2 regions of the Kribbella flavida DSM 17836 genome follow, and region 2 is predicted to be linked to the other one. Evidence: riboswitches for the same ligand, from Rfam matches in the RefSeq annotation. Region 2 holds a riboswitch; the other holds the start of a gene.
The links. Region 2 has a riboswitch for cobalamin ahead of KFLA_RS02980 (ABC transporter substrate-binding protein). Riboswitches for the same ligand answer to the same signal wherever they lie in the genome.

Region 1 (9,080 bases), 2.7 Mb from region 2:
CTGTTCGTTCCCTGCTCCACCCTGCGCTGCTGCGTCGTGCAACTCGGGCGGCTCATGCGGCGCTGCGGGTGGTGACGGCCTGGACCAGGTTGCCCGCGGCAACTTCGCCGAGGTCGAGGTACTCGGCGCGCAGGCTGGTCGCGAGCTCGGCGGCGAGACCGAGGCGGACGCCCCGGCGCGGCTCGCAGTCCACGACGACGGCGGCGATGCCCTGGTGCCCGATCCACTCGGCCGCCTGCCGGGCCCGCGAGAACGCGCTCTCTCCGTGCGTCGCCCGCCCGTCGGTGACCAGCACCAGCAACGGCCGGCGCCGGGGATCACGGATCGCGGCGATCCGCAGTACGTCGGCCGCCCGGACCAGCCCTTCCGCCAGCGGCGTCCTTCCGCCCGTGGGCAGCGACTCCAGCCGGCGCACGGCGGTCTCGACGCTGCCGGTCGGCGGAAGCGCGACGGTCGCCTGGCTGCGCGCGAACGTGACCAGGCCGACCTTGTCGCGCCGCTGGTAGGCGTCGAGCAGCAACGACACGATCGCGGTCTTCACCTCGCTCATCCGCCGCTTCGTGCCCATCGAGCCGGACGCGTCGACACAGAACAGCACCAGATTGCCTTCGCGGCCCTCGCGGACGCCCAGGCGGACGTCGGTCGGATGGACGGCGAGGCCCGGGCCGGACCGGCCCCGGGAATGCTGGTGCGGCGCCGCGGCGCGGAGCGTGGCGAGGAGGTGGGGGCGACCGGACTCGCGGCCGACCCGCGCCCGGTCGCCGACCACCCGGCCGACCTCGGTGATCGCCCGGGAGCGACGACCCGCGACGCCCGGACCGGCCGACTGGACGCTGAGCAACCGTGCCTTGTACGGCGTGGAACTGGTCGCCACGTCGCCGGTCGGAGCGTCACCGGAGAGCGCGTTCTCCGGATCTCCGGTGTTCTCTGCCGAGCCGTTGCCGCGGACGCGCTGCGGGTTGCCGTCGGCCGGGGAATCGCTCAAGCCACCGTCCGGGGCGCGATCACCTGGGGCGGAGCCATTGGCGTCGCGGTCCGCGGTGAGGTCGGAGTCGCGAGCATCGGGATCGCGGGCCCCCGGGTCACGGGCGTCGTCCGGGCTGCCGTCGCCGCTCGGATCGCCGTCGCTGTTCGGGCCACCGTCGGGACGGCCAGGGGCGCCGCCGTCGGGGTCGTCGTCCGGGTCGTCCGGCGGGGTGCTGTCGCTGATCGCTTGCTCGAGGCGGTCCTGATCCAGTCCCGGGGCGTCGAACGGGTTGCGCCGGGTGCGGTGCGGCAGGGCCAGCTTCGCCGCGGCGCGGACGTCCTCGACCTCGACGACCGTGCGCCCGGACCAGGCCGCGTGCGCCACGGCCGTCCGGGCGGTGACCAGGTCGGCGCGCATCCCGTCGACGTCGAACGCCGCGCAGATCTCGGCGATCTGCCGCAGCGCCGGGTCGGTCAGGATCACGTCGGGCAGCAGGCTTTGCGCCTTGACGATCCGCTCGGCCAGCTCGCGCTGCGCCGCGTCGTACCGGCGGACGAAGGCGGCAGGATCGGCCTCGTAGGTGAGGCGAGCACGCATCACCTCGACACGAACGGCGGGGTCGCGGCTGGCGACGACGTCGACGGTCAGGCCGAACCGGTCCAGGAGCTGGGGGCGGAGCTCGCCCTCCTCCGGGTTCATGGTGCCGACCAGCACGAAGCGGGCGGGGTGGGTGATGGAGACGCCGTCGCGTTCCACCGTCGCCCGGCTCATCGCGGCGGCGTCGAGCAGCACGTCGACCAGGTGGTCGTGCAGGAGGTTGACCTCGTCGACGTACAGGATCCCGCGGTGCGCCGCCGCCAGCAGCCCCGGCTCGTACGCCGTCACGCCCTCGGCCAGCGCCCGCTCCAGGTGCAGCGACCCGAGCACCCGGTCCTCGGTAGCCCCGACCGGCAGCTCCACCAACCGAGCCGGCCGGGAGACCGCGCCAGAGCCTGCGCCCGCGGCGGAACGCGAGGCCGAGAACGCGGTGGGCGCGGCGGAACGGTCTCCGGACATGCCCGCCGCGAGGTCGTCAGCGTACGCCGGCTGCGCCGCGGAGAGAGTGGTCTCCCGGGAGCCGGCTGCGGCATCCCCGGCGGACGCCGAACGCGCGCCGGAGAGAGCGGTCTCCCGGGAGCCGGCCGCGGCATCCCCGGCGGACGCCGAACGCGCGCCGGAGAGAGCGGTCTCCGGCGAGGTGGTCGCGGGATCTCCGGCGTACCCGGTGGGAGCGGTTTCCGGGGCGGCCGGGGTGTACGGCGGGTGAGGGCCGTCGGGGCAGATGGGGTCGGGGGCGGTAGGGGCGCAGGAGAAGCGGCAGCCGGGAATCACCTCGACCGGCGGGAGGATCTCGGTGAGGGCCCGGACGGCGGTGGACTTGGCGGTGCCCTTCTCGCCGCGGATCAGCACGCCGCCGATCGCGGGTGAGACCGCCGCGAGCACGAGGGCGAGCTGGAGGTCCTCCATCCCCACCACCGCGGTGAACGGGAAACCCGTCGACGCCGGCGGGGTGGGAAGAGGTTGTCCGGCTTCACCGGGCTGGTTCGGAGCAGGCCGCATCGGCGGTGAATCCCTTCGTCCTGCGGGTGTCCACGCCCGCATCGGCAACGGTGCGCCCGGAAACGCGGAGAGCGCTCCCTGGCGGACGGACGAAGATGTCCTGGCTTCCGGATCGCTCCGGTCACAGTGGCGGGACCGCCCCGGACTCCGGCCGCCAGGCCGTCACCGGTGTTCCTCTTCAACCGTCCGGGCGATCATTCCACATTCCCCCGCCGGCACCCCCGACCGGAGACCAACCTCACCCGACGACCCACCGAAGACTGGGATCGAGACCGTGCCACGCACCGCCGGCCGGCCGCGACCCGGCCGAACAGCGTCGGCCGCGGCTGCCCCCGACGGGTTGTAAGAAATCACCACTGCCGGACATTGACCGGGCATGACGCCATCCACCGCAACGGCCCGGCGAGGGCCGGGGAACGAGGCCCACCCGGTGACCGACACCGGCCCCGATCCCCGCCGGGCCCGCTTCGAGGCCCTCTTCGCCGTCAACCACGACCCTGTACTGCGCTACCTGGTACGCCGGACCGCCAGCCGCGACGACGCCGCGGACCTGCTCGCCGAAACCTTCTCACCGCCTGGCGACGGCTGGACGACGTACCCGCCGACGAGCAGACCCTGCCCTGGCTGTACGGCGTGGCTCGTCGCGTACTGGCCAACTACCGGCGAGGGGAAAGCCGCCGCTCCAGCCTCGCCGACAAACTGCGCGGCCACCTCTCGCCCTCGACTCCGGCGCCGCGGTTGGACGCCGAGCTCGGTCCCGTCGCGGCCGCCTTCGAGCAACTGTCCGACACCGACCGCGAACTCCTGTCCCTGGTGGCCTGGGAAGGCCTCGACACCACGCAACTCGCCGCCACACTCGGCTGTTCGCGCAACGCGGCCGGTGTCCGCCTGCACCGAGCCCGGCGACGGCTGGAACGCCTCATCGCCGCCCTCTCACCGTCCGACTCGACCACCGAGGTGAACCGATGACCCACCAGACCTTCGACCTGGTACGCCGTCTCGACCCCGCCGCCGACGACGCCCTCGGCGACGTCACGCCCGCCAGCCGCGCGGAGCTGCTGGCCGGCATTCTCGACAGTCCCGTCGACGTCGTCGCAGCACGCCGGAGCCGGCACCCGGTACGCCGGCTCGCGCCCGTTCTGGTGGCGGCCAGTCTGCTCGGCGGAGTAGTCGTCAGCACGAGTGGCTGGCCGGGCGGCACCCGCGAGCAGGCCCTCGGGCCGGCGTTGTCGTTCAGCACCGAAGGCGAGTTTCTGAAGGTGCGGATCCTCGACCCGGTGGCGGACTCCCGGCGCTACAACGAGGAGTTCAAGGCGCAGGGTCTCGACATCGAACTGGTGCTGATCCCGGCGTCGCCGTCCCAGGTCGGTCAGGCGGACGGCCAGCTGTACAGCGGCAGCAACACGCGCCAGCGCATCCGCTTCGAGTCCGTACCGGCCGGCTGTGTCGAGGCGGCGACCTACCCCTGCGTGCCGGAGTTCACCATCCCGAAGGACTACCGGGGCACGGCCAGGTTCGGGATCAACCGAGCGGCTGCGCCGGGCGAGCAGTACGCCGCGACGGGCGCCCTGAACGGCCGCGACGAACCGTTGGAAGGCATCCAGTGGCTCAACCGCCCCGTCGGCGAGATCTCGGCGATCCTCAGGCAGCGCGGCTTCTCCATCACCTACCGCTGGCCCACCGGCCGCCAGAACCCGAACGCGACACCGCCGCCCACCTGGTACGTCATCGAGCCCAGCTTCGCCCGACAGAACAACCTCGTCGAACTCGAGGTGTCCCCCCGCCCGATGAAGTAGCGCCACGCGCCGCAAGCCCACTTGAGGGGATATCCCCCGCGGATGTGGGTTCTACCCCGGTATGCGGGGGGCGGACCCACAACGTGCAGGGTTATCCCCTCAAGTGGTTCGCGGACGGCGGTGCCGGGGCTGGTTCAGGTGAGGTGCTGGTTCAGGTGAGGTGCTGGTTCAGGTGAGGTGCTGGTTCAGGTACGTCGCGGCGGCGTCGCCGGGGGCCTCGCGGATGCCGATGAGGGGAGTGACCGTGACGTAGCCGGCGGCCAGCAGCGCCTCGTCGGTGTCCGGAGACGGGGCGGCGGCCGGGGGTTCGAGGCGGATCATGGGTTCGCCGGTGGGGGCGGTGCCGCCGGTGATGCGGGAGCGTTCGATCGGGGCGAGCGTGGCGCGGCGTACGCCTTCCAGTTCGTCGAGCGGGCGGTCGGGGACGTTCACGGTGATCACCGTGCCGGCCGGTTCGGTCGCCAGCCAGTCGAGGGCTCGGGCCGCGACGAGGGCGGCGGTGTCGAGGTGTTTGGGGTCCTCGGAGTCGAGGCTGACGGCGATCGCCGACAGGCCCTGCGTCGCGGCGGTCAGCGCGGCTGCCACGGTGCCGGAGTGCAGGATCGGTACGCCGATGTTGTGGCCGTGGTTGATGCCCGACGCAACGACGTCCGGCGACGGGCCGAACGCGCCGGCCCGGGCCAGCGTCACCGCGAGGGCGGGGGTGCCGTCGACGCCGAGGTAGGTGATGCCGTCCTCGGTCTCCTCGGTGGTCCGGATCGGGCGGTCGACCAGGCCTCGGCGGGCGGAGCCGACGCCGCTCTGGTCGTCGAGCGGAGCGACCACCAGCACTTCATGGCCGGCTGCGGCGATGGCGGTGGCCAGCGCCCGGATTCCGCGGGCCTGGTAACCGTCGTCGTTGGTGATCAGGACTCGGAGGGGCGCCATGTTTCTACCCAATCACAACCTCTCCAGGTCGCGGACCGAGGATGGACGCGGCGGACATCGGCACTCAGCCGGTCCAGCCCACCCTCGGCTTCCTTGCTCTGCGGCCGGCTACCGAAGTCAGCCGCGGTCCTCGATGTCGCCTTCGGTTTCCAGGACGGCGGTGCGCAGGGTGTCCAGGGCTTCCTCCGACGGCTCCGACCACAGTCCTCGCTGCGCTGCCTCGAGGAGGCGTTCGGCGATGCCGTGCCGGGCCCACGGGTTCGACTTGCGGAAGAACTCGGCGACCTCGGGATTCGCCACGTACTCCGTGGTCAGCGTCTCGTACATCCAGTCGTCGACCACGCCCGCGGTCGCGTCGTAGCCGAACAGGTAGTCGACCGTCGCGGCCATCTCGAAGGCGCCCTTGTAGCCGTGCCGCTGCATCGCCGCCATCCAGCGCGGGTTCACCACGCGGGCGCGGAAGACCCGCTTGGTCTCCTCCTCCAGCGTGCGGGTCTTCACCTGGGCCGGCACCGCGGAGTCGCCGATGTAGGCCTTCGGGTTCGACCCGGTCAGGTGCCGGACCATCGCGACCATGCCGCCGTGGTACTGGAAGTAGTCGTCGGAGTCCATGATGTCGTGCTCGCGGGTGTCCGCGTTCTTGGCGGCGACCTGGATCCGGGCGTAGGCGCGTTCCATCGACGGCCGGGCCTGCGCGCCGTCCAGGTCCTTGCCGTACGCGTAACCGCCCCAGACGGCGTACACCTCGGCCAGTTCGGCGTCGGTGCGCCAGTTCCGGGCGTCGACCAGCGGCAGCAGGCCGGCGCCGTACGAGCCGGGCTTGGAGCCGAAGACCCGGGCCGTCGACGACCGGAGGTCATTGCCCGCGGCAACGTCGTCGAGCACGTGCGCGCGCAAGTAGTTGTCGGCCGGGTCCTCGTCCAGCTCGGCGACCGTCCGGACGGCCTCGTCCAGCCAGGCGACCACGTGCGGGAAGGCGTCCCGGAAGAAGCCGGAGATCCGGACCGTCACGTCCACCCGCGGCCGGCCCAGCTCCTCGACCGGAACGACCTCGAAGCCGGAGACCCGCCGGGACGCCTCGTCCCAGACCGGGCGGCAGCCGAGCAGCCAGAGCACCTCGGCCAGGTCGTCGCCCTGGGTGCGCATCGCCGACGTGCCCCAGACGGTCAGGCCGACCGATCGCGGCCACTCCCCCGTCTCGGCTTTGTGCCGGGCGAGCAGGGAGTCGGCCAGCGCCACGCCGACGTCCCAGGCGTTGCGGCTCGGAATCGCCTTCGGGTCGACGGCGTAGAAGTTGCGCCCCGTCGGCAGCACGTTGACCAGCCCGCGCGTCGGCGACCCCGACGGCCCGGCCTCGACGAACCGGCCGTCCAGCGCACGCAGTACGTTCGTCAGTTCGTCCCCGGTCCGCGCGAGCCGCGGTACGACCTCGTCGCACGCGAACCGCAGCGACGCCTCGACGCCGGCGGACTGCCGGCCGAGCACCTCGCCGACGACCACCGGCACCTTCGCGGCGTCCCAGCTCAGCGTCTCCATCCCGAGCACCAGCTTGCGAGCCACCGCCTCCAGCAGGTCGACCCCATCGGCCGCGCTCACCGCCGGCAGGTCGGCCAGCTCGGACAACGCCGCGAGCTCAGCCGGCACAGCGCGCCCTGGATCGGCCAGCAGCGCCGCCTCGTCCACGTCGAAGGTCTTGCCGAGCGCCGAACGCAGCCCCGGTACGGCGCCCGTCGTGCCGCCCCACATCTGCGCGGCCCGCAGGACGGCGAGCACCAGGTTGACCCGGGCCTCGCCCTCCGGTCCGCCGCCGAGCACGTGCAGCCCGTCGCGGATCTGGACGTCCTTGATCTCGCACAGATAGCCGTCGAGGTGCAGGACGAACTCGTCGAACTCCTCGTCGTCCGGCTTCTCGTCGGTGTGCAGGTCGTGGTGCAGCTGCGCCGCCTGGATCAGCGTCCAGATCTGCGCCCGCAGCGTCGGCACCTTCTCCGGGTCCAGTGCCTGCACGGTCGCGTACTCGTCGAGCAGGTACTCCAGCTTCGCCATGTCGCCGTACGTCTCGGCCCGCGCCATCGGCGGTACCAGGTGGTCCACGATCACCGCGTGCCCACGCCGCTTCGCCTGCGTGCCCTCGCCCGGGTCGTTGACGATGAACGGGTAAACCAGCGGCAGGTTGCCCAGTACGGCGTCCGGCGCGCAGTCGGCCGCCATCCCGATGCCCTTGCCCGGCAGCCACTCCAGCGTGCCGTGCTTGCCGAGGTGCACGACCGCGTGCGCGCCGAACCCGCCGTCGGCAACCGGAGCCTCCAGCCACCGGTACGCCGCCAGGTAGTGGTGCGACGGCGCCATGTCCGGGTCGTGGTAGATCGCGACCGGGTTCTCGCCGAACCCGCGGGGCGGCTGGATCATCAGCACGACGTTGCCGAACCGCAGCGCCGCCAGCGCGATCGCCGGCTCGGGGCCGGACGTGTCGACGTACAGGGAGCCCGGCGCCTCGCCCCAGGCCTCGGTCATTGCCTTCTGCAACGTCTCCGGCACCCGGCCGAACCACAACGCGTACGTCGACAGCGGGATCTTCGCCACCGCGCCCGCCAGCTGCTCGTCGGTCAGCCAGTCGACGTCGTGACCGCCGGCCGCGATCAGCCGGTGGATCAGCCCGTCGGCACCGTCGGCGCCCTGCAACTCGTCGAGGTCGAGGTCCGGCCCGAGGTCGTACCCGGCGTCCTTGAGCTGCCCGAGCAGCACGACCGCGGACGCCGGCGTGTCCAGGCCGACCGCGTTGCCGATCCGGGCGTGCTTGGTCGGGTACGACGACAGCACCAGCGCGATCTTCTTCTCGGCGGCCGGCACGTGCCGCAACCGCGCCTGCGCGACCGCGATCCCGGCCAGCCGCGCGCAGCGTTCGAGATCGGGCCGGTAGCTCGCGATGCCCTCCGCGTCGTACGCCTTGAACGAGAACGGAATCGTGATCAGCCGGCCGTCGAACTCCGGGATCGCGACCTGCGTCGCCGCGTCCAGCGGGCTGATCGCGGCGTCGCTGTCCAGCCACTGCTCACGGGTCGAGGTGAGCGCGAGGCCCTGGATCAGCGGGATGTCGAGCGAGGCCAGCGCGCCGGCGTCCCAGGCGTCGTCGGCACCGCCCGCACTCGCGTTCGCGGCGACCGTCCCGCCGGCCGCGAGCAGCGTGGTGACCAGCACGTCGCAGCTTCGGAGCAACTCGAACAGCTCGGCATTCTCGTCGCTGGACGGGTCGAGGCCGCGCAACGTGCCGCAGTACACCGGCAGAGCGCGAGCTCCGGCCGCCTCGACGGCGTCGGCGAGCGCGTCGACGAACGCGGTGTTGCCGGAGATCTCGTGCGCGCGGTAGTAGACGATGCCGACGACCGGGCGACCGTCCGGCTGCCCGGCGTCAGTCTGGGGGTTCGGCAGACGACCGGCGCGCACGCCGTACGCCGGGAGGCTGTGCGGCGGGTCGAACGCATCGCCGGTGAGCAGCAGGGTGTCGCGCAGGAAGCCGGCGAGGTTGCGCAGGTTCTCCGAGCCGCCCTCGCGCAAGTAGGCGAGCGCCTCGGTCACAGCGCCTGCGGGAACCGTCGAGAGCGACATCAGTTCGGCGTCCGGCGCCGCCTCACCGCTCAGCACCACCGTCGGCAGCCCCGAGGCGATGACCGCGTCGAGCCCTTCTTCCCAGGCCCGGCGACCACCCAGCAGCCGGACGACAACCACCTCGACACCGTCGAGCAGCCCGGGCAGTTGGGCGAGATCGACACGGGCCGGGTTGGCGACCCTCC
Region 2 (9,080 bases):
TGGTGACCACGGTCTGCGCCGCGCTGTTGTTGCTCAGCGCGCCGTTGACGGCCAGAACGGTGCCGAAAACGGCCACCCCGACGGTCATCCCCGCCAGTGTCGCCAGCAACGCCTGGTGCCTCGGCGTGAGCATCCGGACCTCCGCATCCGTTCTCGGTCGCTGACTGATTATCGACCACGAAGGGGGCGTCGGCGAAACCGGCGCTACGCTGGCCCGTCGTGGAGTTCGAACAGGCACTGGGCCGGTACACCGCGGGTGAAGCGGAGCGGGCGGATCTCAAACTGCTGGTCAAACAGCTGCTGAAACTGCTGGTCGCCAAAGCCCCCGGTCATGCCGTCGAGGTCCGAGTGCCGCCGTACGGCGCGGTGCAGTGCATCGAGGGTCCGCGGCACACCCGGGGTACGCCGGGCGCGGTGGTCGAGCTGCCGGCCGAGCTGTGGATCGACCTCGCGCTGGGCCGGACGACCTGGGCCGAAGCACGCAGTACGGGCAAGGTCCGCGCCAGCGGGGAACGCACCGACCTCAGCGGCCTGCTGCCGCTGGTAGCCGACGGTCCCGACCGGTAATAGGGTCGTCGGCTTCACCGGTCGGGTGCCACCATGTGCCAGTGGCAACAAGCTCTGGCGGACGTCCGGCCGACGGCGAGAAGCCCGGAATCCGCGGCCGGCTGGCGCGGCTCCGGGTCGATCTGACCCCGTGGCGCAGCTCCCGCGACTTCCGGATCCTGGTGATCTCCGGCACGGTGTTCTATCTCGGCGCCATGGTCGGCTACGTGGCGCTGCCGTTCCAGCTCTACCAGCTGACCGGATCGAACTTCGCGGTCGGCGTGATGGGCCTGGTGACGATCGCGCCGCTGGTCGTCTTCGGCCTGTACGGCGGGGCGCTGGCCGACCACGTCGACCGGCGCAAGATGCTGATCGTCACCGGGATCGCGCAGGTGGCCATCTGCGCGCTGCTGCTCGCCAACACGCTGCTGGCCAGCCCGCAGGTCTGGCTGATCTACGTCTGCGGCGCGCTGAACGCGATCGCGTCGTCGCTGCAGCGGCCGAGCCGGGAGGCGTTGTTCCCGCGGGTGGTCCGGCACGAGGACATGCCCGCCGCGGTCACGCTGAACTCGCTCACCCTGCAGGTCGGCCAGCTCGCCGGACCCGCGCTGGGCGGCGTACTGGTCGGCACGGCGGGGGTGGCCTGGGCGTTCGGGATCGAGCTGGTCGGACTGGTGGCCGCGACGTTGCTGTTCATGCTGCTCGGCTCGTACAAGACCAGTGAGCACAGTACGCCGCCGAGCCTGCGCGCGATCGGCGACGGGATCAAGTACGCGTTCCGCCGCCGCGACCTGCTCGGCACGTACGCCGTGGACATGGTCGGCATGTTCCTGGCGATGCCGATCGTGCTGTTCCCCGCCTTCGCGACCGAGGTGCTGAAGGAGCCGAAGCTGCTCGGCCTGCTCTACAGCGCGGAGGCGGCCGGCGCGATGCTGGCGACGCTGACCAGCGGCTGGGCTCGCCGGGTGCACCACCACGGCCGGGCGGTGGTGATCGCGACCATCACCTGGGGCGCGTCGGTCGGAGTGGCCGGGCTGGCGCCGAACATCTGGTTCGCGATCGCCTTCTTCGCCGTCGCCGGTGGCGCGGACATGATCTCCGGCCTGTTCCGCGCGGTGATCTGGAACCAGACGATCCCGGACGAGATGCGCGGCCGGCTGGCCGGGATCGAGATGCTGTCGTACTCGCTCGGACCGCTCGGTGGTCAGTCGCGGTCCGGGCTGGTGGCCGACCTGACCAGCGTGCGCACGTCGATCGTCAGCGGCGGCGTGCTGTGCGTGGCCGGGGTGATCGGTACGGCGGTCTGGCTGAAGGACTTCTGGCGGTACGACGCGCGCACCGACGAGCACGCCGTACGCGAACGGGAGCTCCGCGGCTCGGCCGGCTGATCCTTCGACGACCCGGGCGGGGGTGGAGCGGTTCGCCGCGGGAGGTGTGAAGAGGCCGCCCCGGGGAACCGGGCGGGCGATTCTGCCCAGGACCCAGGAGGGAGCGACCAGGTGATCACCGGTACCGAGCGCGCGTTGCAGATCCACGACCCGGCCGACGGATCGCCGGTCGGCACGATCCCGGTCGCGACCGCCGAGGAGGTCGACGAGGCGGTCGGCACCGCGCGCCGGCTGAGCACCGACTGGGCCCGGACCCCGGCGGCGGAGCGCGGAGCCGCCCTGCGCGAGGCGGCCGCGGCGATCCGCGCGCGGGCCGACGACCTCGCTCGGATCAACTGCTCGGAGACGGGCAAGCCGGTCGAGGAGAGCCTCGGCGGCGTGCTCGCGGGTGCCGGCACCCTGGAGCAGTACGCCGAGCTCTGTCCGCTGCGCGGCGGCCGGACGCTGCTCGGCAACCACAACGCCACGGACCTGATGGTCCCGGAACCTCGCGGCGTGGTCGTCGCCCTGACACCGTGGAACGACCCGGTCGCGGTCGCCTGCGGACTGATCGGCGCCGCGCTGGTCACGGGCAACACCGTGATCCACAAGCCCAGCGAGCGCTGCCCGCACACCGGTGCGCGGCTCGGGCAGTTGTTGACCCAGGCCCTGCCGGAGGGTGTGCTGCAGACGGTGCAGGGCGACGGTGAGGTCGGTGCCGGCCTCGCAGCGCGCGCCGATGTGGACGTGATCGCGCACGTCGGCAGCACGGCGACCGGCCGCTCGATCGCCGCCGCCACCGCCGCGACGGGCGCCAAGGCGCTGCTCGAGAACGGCGGCAACGACCCGCTGATCGTGGACGAGGACGTCGACCCGGTCTGGGCGGCCGGGCAGGCGGCGCTCGGCGCGTTCGCGAACTCCGGCCAGATCTGTGTCGCCGTCGAGCGGATCTACGTTCACCGTGCGGTCGCCGAGCCCTTCCTGTCGGCGCTGGTCGCGGAGGCACAGTCGCGGGTCCTCGCGCCCCTGGTCGACCGGCGGCACCGGGAGTCCGTGCACGGGCAGGTGCGGCAGGCCGTCGAGAGCGGGGCCGAACTGCTCACCGGCGGCGAAGTGCCCGACGGGCCCGGCGCGCACTACCCGGCCACGGTGCTCAGCTCCTGCGGTCCGAACCTCGACGTGATGCGCACCGAGACCTTCGGCCCGGTCGCTCCGGTCGCGGTGGTCGACAGCTTCGACGAAGCGTTGCGGCTGGCCGCGGACGACGAGTACGGGCTGGCCGCGACGGTGCTGACCGGCTCGCAGGCGAACGCTCAGCGCGCCTGGCGGGAGCTGCCGGTCGGGACGGTGAAGATCAACGCGGTCTTCGGCGGTGCTCCTGGAGGTGCTGCGCAGCCTCGGGCGGCCAGTGGCGCTGGATTCGGCTACGGGCCCGAACTGCTGGACGAGATGAGCCAGGTCAAGGTCGTGCACTGGGAACCGGCTCCGGGGCGCTGACGGGTGGTCTGCCTTTCCGGCGCGGCAGTCGGTGGCACCGTCTACAGTCGGAGACCTTGTCACCGAGCAGTCACCAGGAGTTGGGATGCGGATCCGCCCGGCCGTCGCCGTCGTCGCCGTACTGGCCCTGGCCGGTTGCACCAGTGCGGGGGGTGAGAACTCGCCGGACGTTCCGCCGCTGGTGTCGGTGAGCACCACGCCGACCGAGACGCCGAGCGAGACTCCGTCCGCGACGCCCAGTGGCCCGGCCACGGCAAAGGTCGCGGACACGTTGTGCGTGCGGATGGACCAGGCGCTGGTACAGAGCACGCTCGCGGTGCCGGTGGTGACGATCCAGCCGAAGGCGGTGCCGGCGGAGATCGGGCTGCCCAGCTACGACCTCTGCGAGCTGGCGCTGAGCACGAGTCCGTCCGGGCCGGTCCTGCGGGTCGGGGTGTCCGTGCTGCCGGCGACCAAGGCCGATCTCAGCGCCGCGCAGAAGGCGTACGCCGCGACGAAGGGCGAGCCGGCCAAACCGATCGCCGTGGGTCAAGGCGGTTACGTGACCAGCCGGTTCGCGGTCTTCCTGTTCGACACCCGGCTGATCAAGGTCGCCGGGCCGGCCGCGACGCCGACGAAGTACGTGGCGCTGGCGCAGGAGGCGGCCCGGCAGGCTCCCGGGCTGACCGAGGCGGCGCCGCTGGTGACGCGGCCGGAGTGCGAGCGGGGGACGTCGGCGGCGGCGAAGGTGATGGGCGCCGAGGCGATGGCGCGCCGCGACGGGCAGACCGCCGCCGGGGATGTGGTGTGCGGCTGGATCACCGCGACGAGCGTGCTCTCCACGACCGCCCGCCGGGTGACGGACGCGGAGACGGCGATGACGCCGGTCCGCAAGGCGCCGACCTCGCAGTCGGTGCCGCTCGGCGACGAGGGCTACATCGACACTGCCACCGGCCGCGGCACCCTCCGCGTCGGCACCGACAAGATCGCCGACCTGGTCCCGCTGCCCGCCGGCAAGGCCAAGACCGACGACATGGTCGCCTTCGCCCTCGCCATCTCCCCGCTGTACACCCGCTGACGGCACCAGGGACGGCTGGACCTGGTGCTGCGACCGGGTCGCAAGGTGGGTTACCGTGTGGGCGCCGTGGTGCTCGGGAAGTCGGTTCAAAACCGGCGCGGCCCTCGCCACTGTGATCGGGATTGTCCACCGGGCGTTCACACCTCGTGAGACCACTGGCCCCACCCGGGGCCGGGAAGGTCAGCCCGTCGGACGCGGTACGTCCCGTCAGCCAGGAGACCGGCCACGGCGCGTCAGACCCGTCCACGAGGTGTTGGAGGAGCGGTCCAGCCATGGCCGTCGTACCCAAGGCAGTGCTTGCTGCCGTCCTGCTGTCCCTGATCGCCGCGTGCGGCGCCGCTGCCGAGGCCGGTCCGCGTGCAGCCTCGACTACGGTCAAGAACTGCGGTCTCGACATCGGCGTCGACGGTCCACCCGAGCGGGTGTTCGCGGCGTACCAGCCGGCCGTCGAGCTGGCGCACGCGCTCGGCATCTCCGACCGCCTGGTCGGTACGGCGTACCTGGACGCGCAGGTGCTGCCGCCGTACGCCGAGGCCCAGCGCGACCGCAAGTACTACAAGAACCTGCCCAGCCGCGAGGAACTGCTCAGCCTGAACCCGGACTTCGTGCTGTCCGGCTTCAACGACGTCTTCAGCTCCGCCGGCAGCGACTCCAGCTTCGGCACCCGGGGCAGCCTGGCGCAGCTCGGCGTGCAGACCTGGATCTTCAGCCCGCTCTGCCCGACCGCGGACGGCAAGGGCGACGAGGCGATCGACCCGTCGACGGTCTCGATGGACAACGTGTACGCCGACCTGCGCGACCTCGGCCGGCTGTTCGGGGTGAGCGACCGGGCCGAGCAGGTGATCGCCGACCAGCAGGCCCGGATCGCGGCCGTGCAGGCGAAGGTGCAGAACGCGCCCCGGCCGACGGTGGCGATCCTGCGGCCAGGTCTCGAAGGCGGCGGGATGACCGTCTCCGCGGGACCGGACTTCGGCAGTGTGCTGATCAGGCAGGCCGGCGGCGTGAACGCGTTCGCCGGGCTGACCTCGAAGCGCAACGTGAAGCTCAGCGTCGAGCAGTTCATTCGGACCGATCCCGACTACATCCTGGTCAGCGGCTGCTGCGACGCGTCGCTGACCGAAGCGCAGGTGCAGCCGGAGGTGCAGAAGATCCTCGGCAACCCGGCGCTGGCGAACCTGAAAGCCGTGCGGAACAAGCGCGTCGTGCCCTGGCTGTTCGCGCACCACTCGGCCGGCGTGCGGGGAGCGAGCTCGACCGAGCTGATCGCGAAGATCATCCATCCCGACCTGGTCAAGTGACAGCCGAGGCCGTCGTACCGCCTGCTGAGCGGCGTGGCCTTCTCCGGCAGGGGATGTCGAGGACCGGCGGGCTGGTGCTCGCGGTGGTCGTGCTGCTCGGCGTTGTGCTGCTGTCGTTGCTGGCGGGCAACCAGTGGTTCGGTCCGCGGGACGTCTACCTCGCCGCGGCCGACTTCACCGGGTCCGACACCGACCGGGTGATCCGCTACCTGCGGCTGCCGCGGACAGCGACCGGGCTGCTGGCGGGCGCTGCACTGGGACTGGCCGGGGCGTTGATGCAGGGCGTCACCCGCAACGTGCTCGCCGATCCCGGCATCCTCGGCGTGAACGCCGGCGCGGCGGCCGCTGTGGTCGCGGCGATCGGGGTGCTGGGGATCCAGAGCCTGACCGGGTACGTGTGGTTCGCGATGGGCGGGGCGCTGGTCGCCACGGTCGTGGTCTACCTGGTCGGCGCGATCGGCCGCGGCGGCGCGACGCCGGTCAAGCTCGCGCTCGCCGGCGCGGCCCTGTCGGCCATGCTCGGCTCGGTCACCTCGGCCGCCACCCTGCTGGACCTGTCCACCCTCAACGAGTTCCGCTTCTGGGTCGTCGGCTCCCTCACCCTGGCCAACGGCGAGATCGTGACCCAGGCAGTCCCTTTCATTGCCGTGGGCATCTTTCTCGCACTCGTCCTGGGTCGATCCCTGAATCAGCTGGCCTTGGGCGACGACCTGGCGGTCACCCTGGGCACCCGGGTCGCCGTCCTCCGCGTCCTGGCCGGCGCGGCGATCGTGCTGCTGGCCGGTACGGCGACCGCCCTGGCCGGACCGATCGGCTTCGTCGGCCTGGCCGTTCCGCACGCCGCCCGGGCGCTGGTCGGCGCCGACTACCGCTGGATCCTGCCCTTCTCGCTCGTCCTGGCTCCGACTCTTGTCCTGCTGGCCGACGTCCTGGGCCGTCTGGTGGCCCGCCCGGACGAACTGCAGGCCGGCATCATCACCGCGCTCGTCGGAGCTCCACTCTTCATCATGCTCGTCCGCCGCCGAACCTTGGCGGACCTGTGAGCCGGTCCCCGCGCAGAGACCGTACGGCGGCGCACGCGGTGCGGATCGCCGGGCTCTCGGCGCGGCTCGACCTGCGCGCGGTCGGCGTGACGGTGGTGGCGCTGGTGCTCGCGGTGGCCGTGGGGGCGTTCTCGCTGACCGTGGGCGACTTCGAGATCCCGTTCGGGCAGGTGCTGCGAACGCTGGCGGGGCAGGAGTCGTTGATCCTGACCGACGTGGTGGTCGACAACCGGTTGCCCCGCGTCCTGGTCGGACTCGGGGTCGGAGCGGCGTTCGCGATCTCGGGGGCGATCTTCCAGCGGCTGGCGCGGAACCCGTTGGTCAGCCCGGACCTGATCGGCATCAACGCCGGCGCCGCGCTGGCTGCGGTCGTCCTGATCACCGTGGCCGGTGCGGGCAGCGGCTGGCTGCCGGCCGGTGCACTGACCGGCTCGTTGCTGACAGCAGTCGCCGTCTACTTGCTCGCCTACCGGCGGGGGATCGCGGGCTCGCGACTGGTCCTGGTCGGCATCGGCGTCACCGCGATCATCGGCTCCCTCACCGCGTACCTGCTGACGCTGGCCGACATCTACACCGCCAAAAACGCACTGATGTGGCTTTCCGGCAGTTTGGCCGGGCGTTCATGGCCGGAGGCAACGATGATCGGCCTCACCCTGCTCGTCCTGGTCCCCGCCGCGCTGGCCGCGTCCCGGCAGCTTCGCCTGCTCGAGCTCGGTGACGACCTCGCCCGGACGCTGGCCGGCCGGGTCGAGCTCTCCCGCGGGCTGCTGATCGCGGTCGGTGTCGGTTTGGCCGCGCTGGCGACGGCCGCCGCCGGGCCGATCGCCTTCGTCGCTCTGGTCGCCCCGCAGATCGCCCGCCGGCTGCTCGCCGAACGCGGCGCCGGCCTGCTCGCGGCCGGGGCCCTCGGCGCCCTGCTGGTCGTCGCCGCCGACCTGGTCGCGCGGCAGCTGTTCGCCCCGACCCCGCTTCCGGTCGGCGTCGTCACGGCGTTCCTCGGAGCGCCGTACCTACTGCTGCTGATGGCCCGGGCCAACCGGGTCGGCCGAGGAGGATGACCATGTTGCGCACCGAGAACCTCACCCTCGGGTACGCCGAGGAGCCGGTCGTGCGGGACTTGTCGATCGCCGTACCGGCCGGGCGGATCACCGCGGTCGTCGGCGCCAACGCGAGCGGCAAGTCGACCCTGCTGCGCGGCCTCGCCCGGCTGCTCGCGCCGCGCGGCGGCGGCGTCACCCTGGACGGCGTCGACCTGCGCCGCATCCCCGGCGGCGAGCTCGCGACCCGGCTCGGCCTGCTGCCGCAGCAGCCGGTCGCCCCGGACGGCATCACGGTCGCCGACCTGGTCGGCCGCGGGCGGCATCCCCACCAGCGGTGGTTCCGCCAGTGGTCCGTCGAGGACGAGCGGGTGGTCACCGAGGCGCTCGCCGCGACCGGTACGGCGGACCTGGCGAACCGCTCGCTCGACCAGCTCTCCGGCGGCCAGCGGCAACGCGTCTGGATCGCGCTCGCGCTGGCCCAGGACGCGGACACGATGCTGCTCGACGAACCGACTACGTTCCTCGACCTGGCCCACCAGCTGGAGATCCTCGACCTGGTGCACGACCTGAACCGCGACCACGGCAAGACCGTCGTGCTCGTGCTGCACGACCTCAACCTGGCCTGCCGCTACGCCGACCACCTGATCGCCCTCAAGCACGGGGCGGTGGTGGCGACCGGGACGCCCGAGCAGGTGATCACGGCGGACGTGGTCGAGAAGGTCTTCGGGCTACCGTGTGCGGTCATCCCGGACCCGCTGACCGGCACCCCGCTGGTCTTGCCCCGGCCGCGACGTACCGGCGTACCGGATGCTTCGGCGCGCAGCCATCAGTGAGATAGCTGGTCAGTGCTGGGTCGGTGTTCAGCGCAGCAGGGTGCCGAGGGTCATGATGGCTTCGGTGATCTCCGTCGGGGTGCGGGCGGCGTAGCCGAGGACGAGGCCGGGTGGATGCGGGCGTTGGCAGTGCCAGCTGAGAGGCTGGGTTTTCACTCCGTGGTGGAGGGCCTTCTCGGCGAGTGCGGCGTCGTCGAGGTCGTGGTGGTCGAAGGTGATGGTGAGGTGCAGGCCGGCGGCCGCGCCGTACACGGTCGCCTGCGGGAGGTGGTTGCTGATGGCATCGATCATCGCGTCCCGGCGGTGCCGGTGGCGACGGCGGACGAGGCGAAGCTGGCGTTCCAGTGCGCCGGACTCCATCAGCTGGGCAAGGACGAGCTGTGGCAGGGCGGCATTGCC

Region 1: it holds a riboswitch for cobalamin, as region 2 does, so the genes downstream of both, KFLA_RS39675 (VWA domain-containing protein) here and KFLA_RS02980 (ABC transporter substrate-binding protein) in region 2, are expected to answer to the same signal.

Annotation. Positions count from the first base shown of each region.
Region 1 is NC_013729.1:3,335,118-3,344,197, reverse strand. It holds gene KFLA_RS39675 (VWA domain-containing protein) at 53-2,473, opposite strand; cobalamin riboswitch at 2,641-2,768, opposite strand; gene KFLA_RS38845 (RNA polymerase sigma factor) at 3,200-3,535, shown strand; gene KFLA_RS15470 (hypothetical protein) at 3,532-4,362, shown strand; gene surE (5'/3'-nucleotidase SurE) at 4,531-5,289, opposite strand; gene cobN (cobaltochelatase subunit CobN) at 5,407-9,080, opposite strand, start outside.
Region 2 is NC_013729.1:622,621-631,700, forward strand. It holds gene KFLA_RS02955 (hypothetical protein) at 1-133, opposite strand, end outside; gene KFLA_RS02960 (sterol carrier family protein) at 220-567, shown strand; gene KFLA_RS02965 (MFS transporter) at 609-1,934, shown strand; gene KFLA_RS02970 (aldehyde dehydrogenase family protein) at 2,046-3,410, shown strand; gene KFLA_RS02975 (hypothetical protein) at 3,496-4,467, shown strand; cobalamin riboswitch at 4,518-4,709, shown strand; gene KFLA_RS02980 (ABC transporter substrate-binding protein) at 4,740-5,765, shown strand; gene KFLA_RS02985 (FecCD family ABC transporter permease) at 5,762-6,808, shown strand; gene KFLA_RS02990 (FecCD family ABC transporter permease) at 6,805-7,866, shown strand; gene KFLA_RS02995 (ABC transporter ATP-binding protein) at 7,869-8,681, shown strand; gene pdxR (MocR-like pyridoxine biosynthesis transcription factor PdxR) at 8,709-9,080, opposite strand, start outside.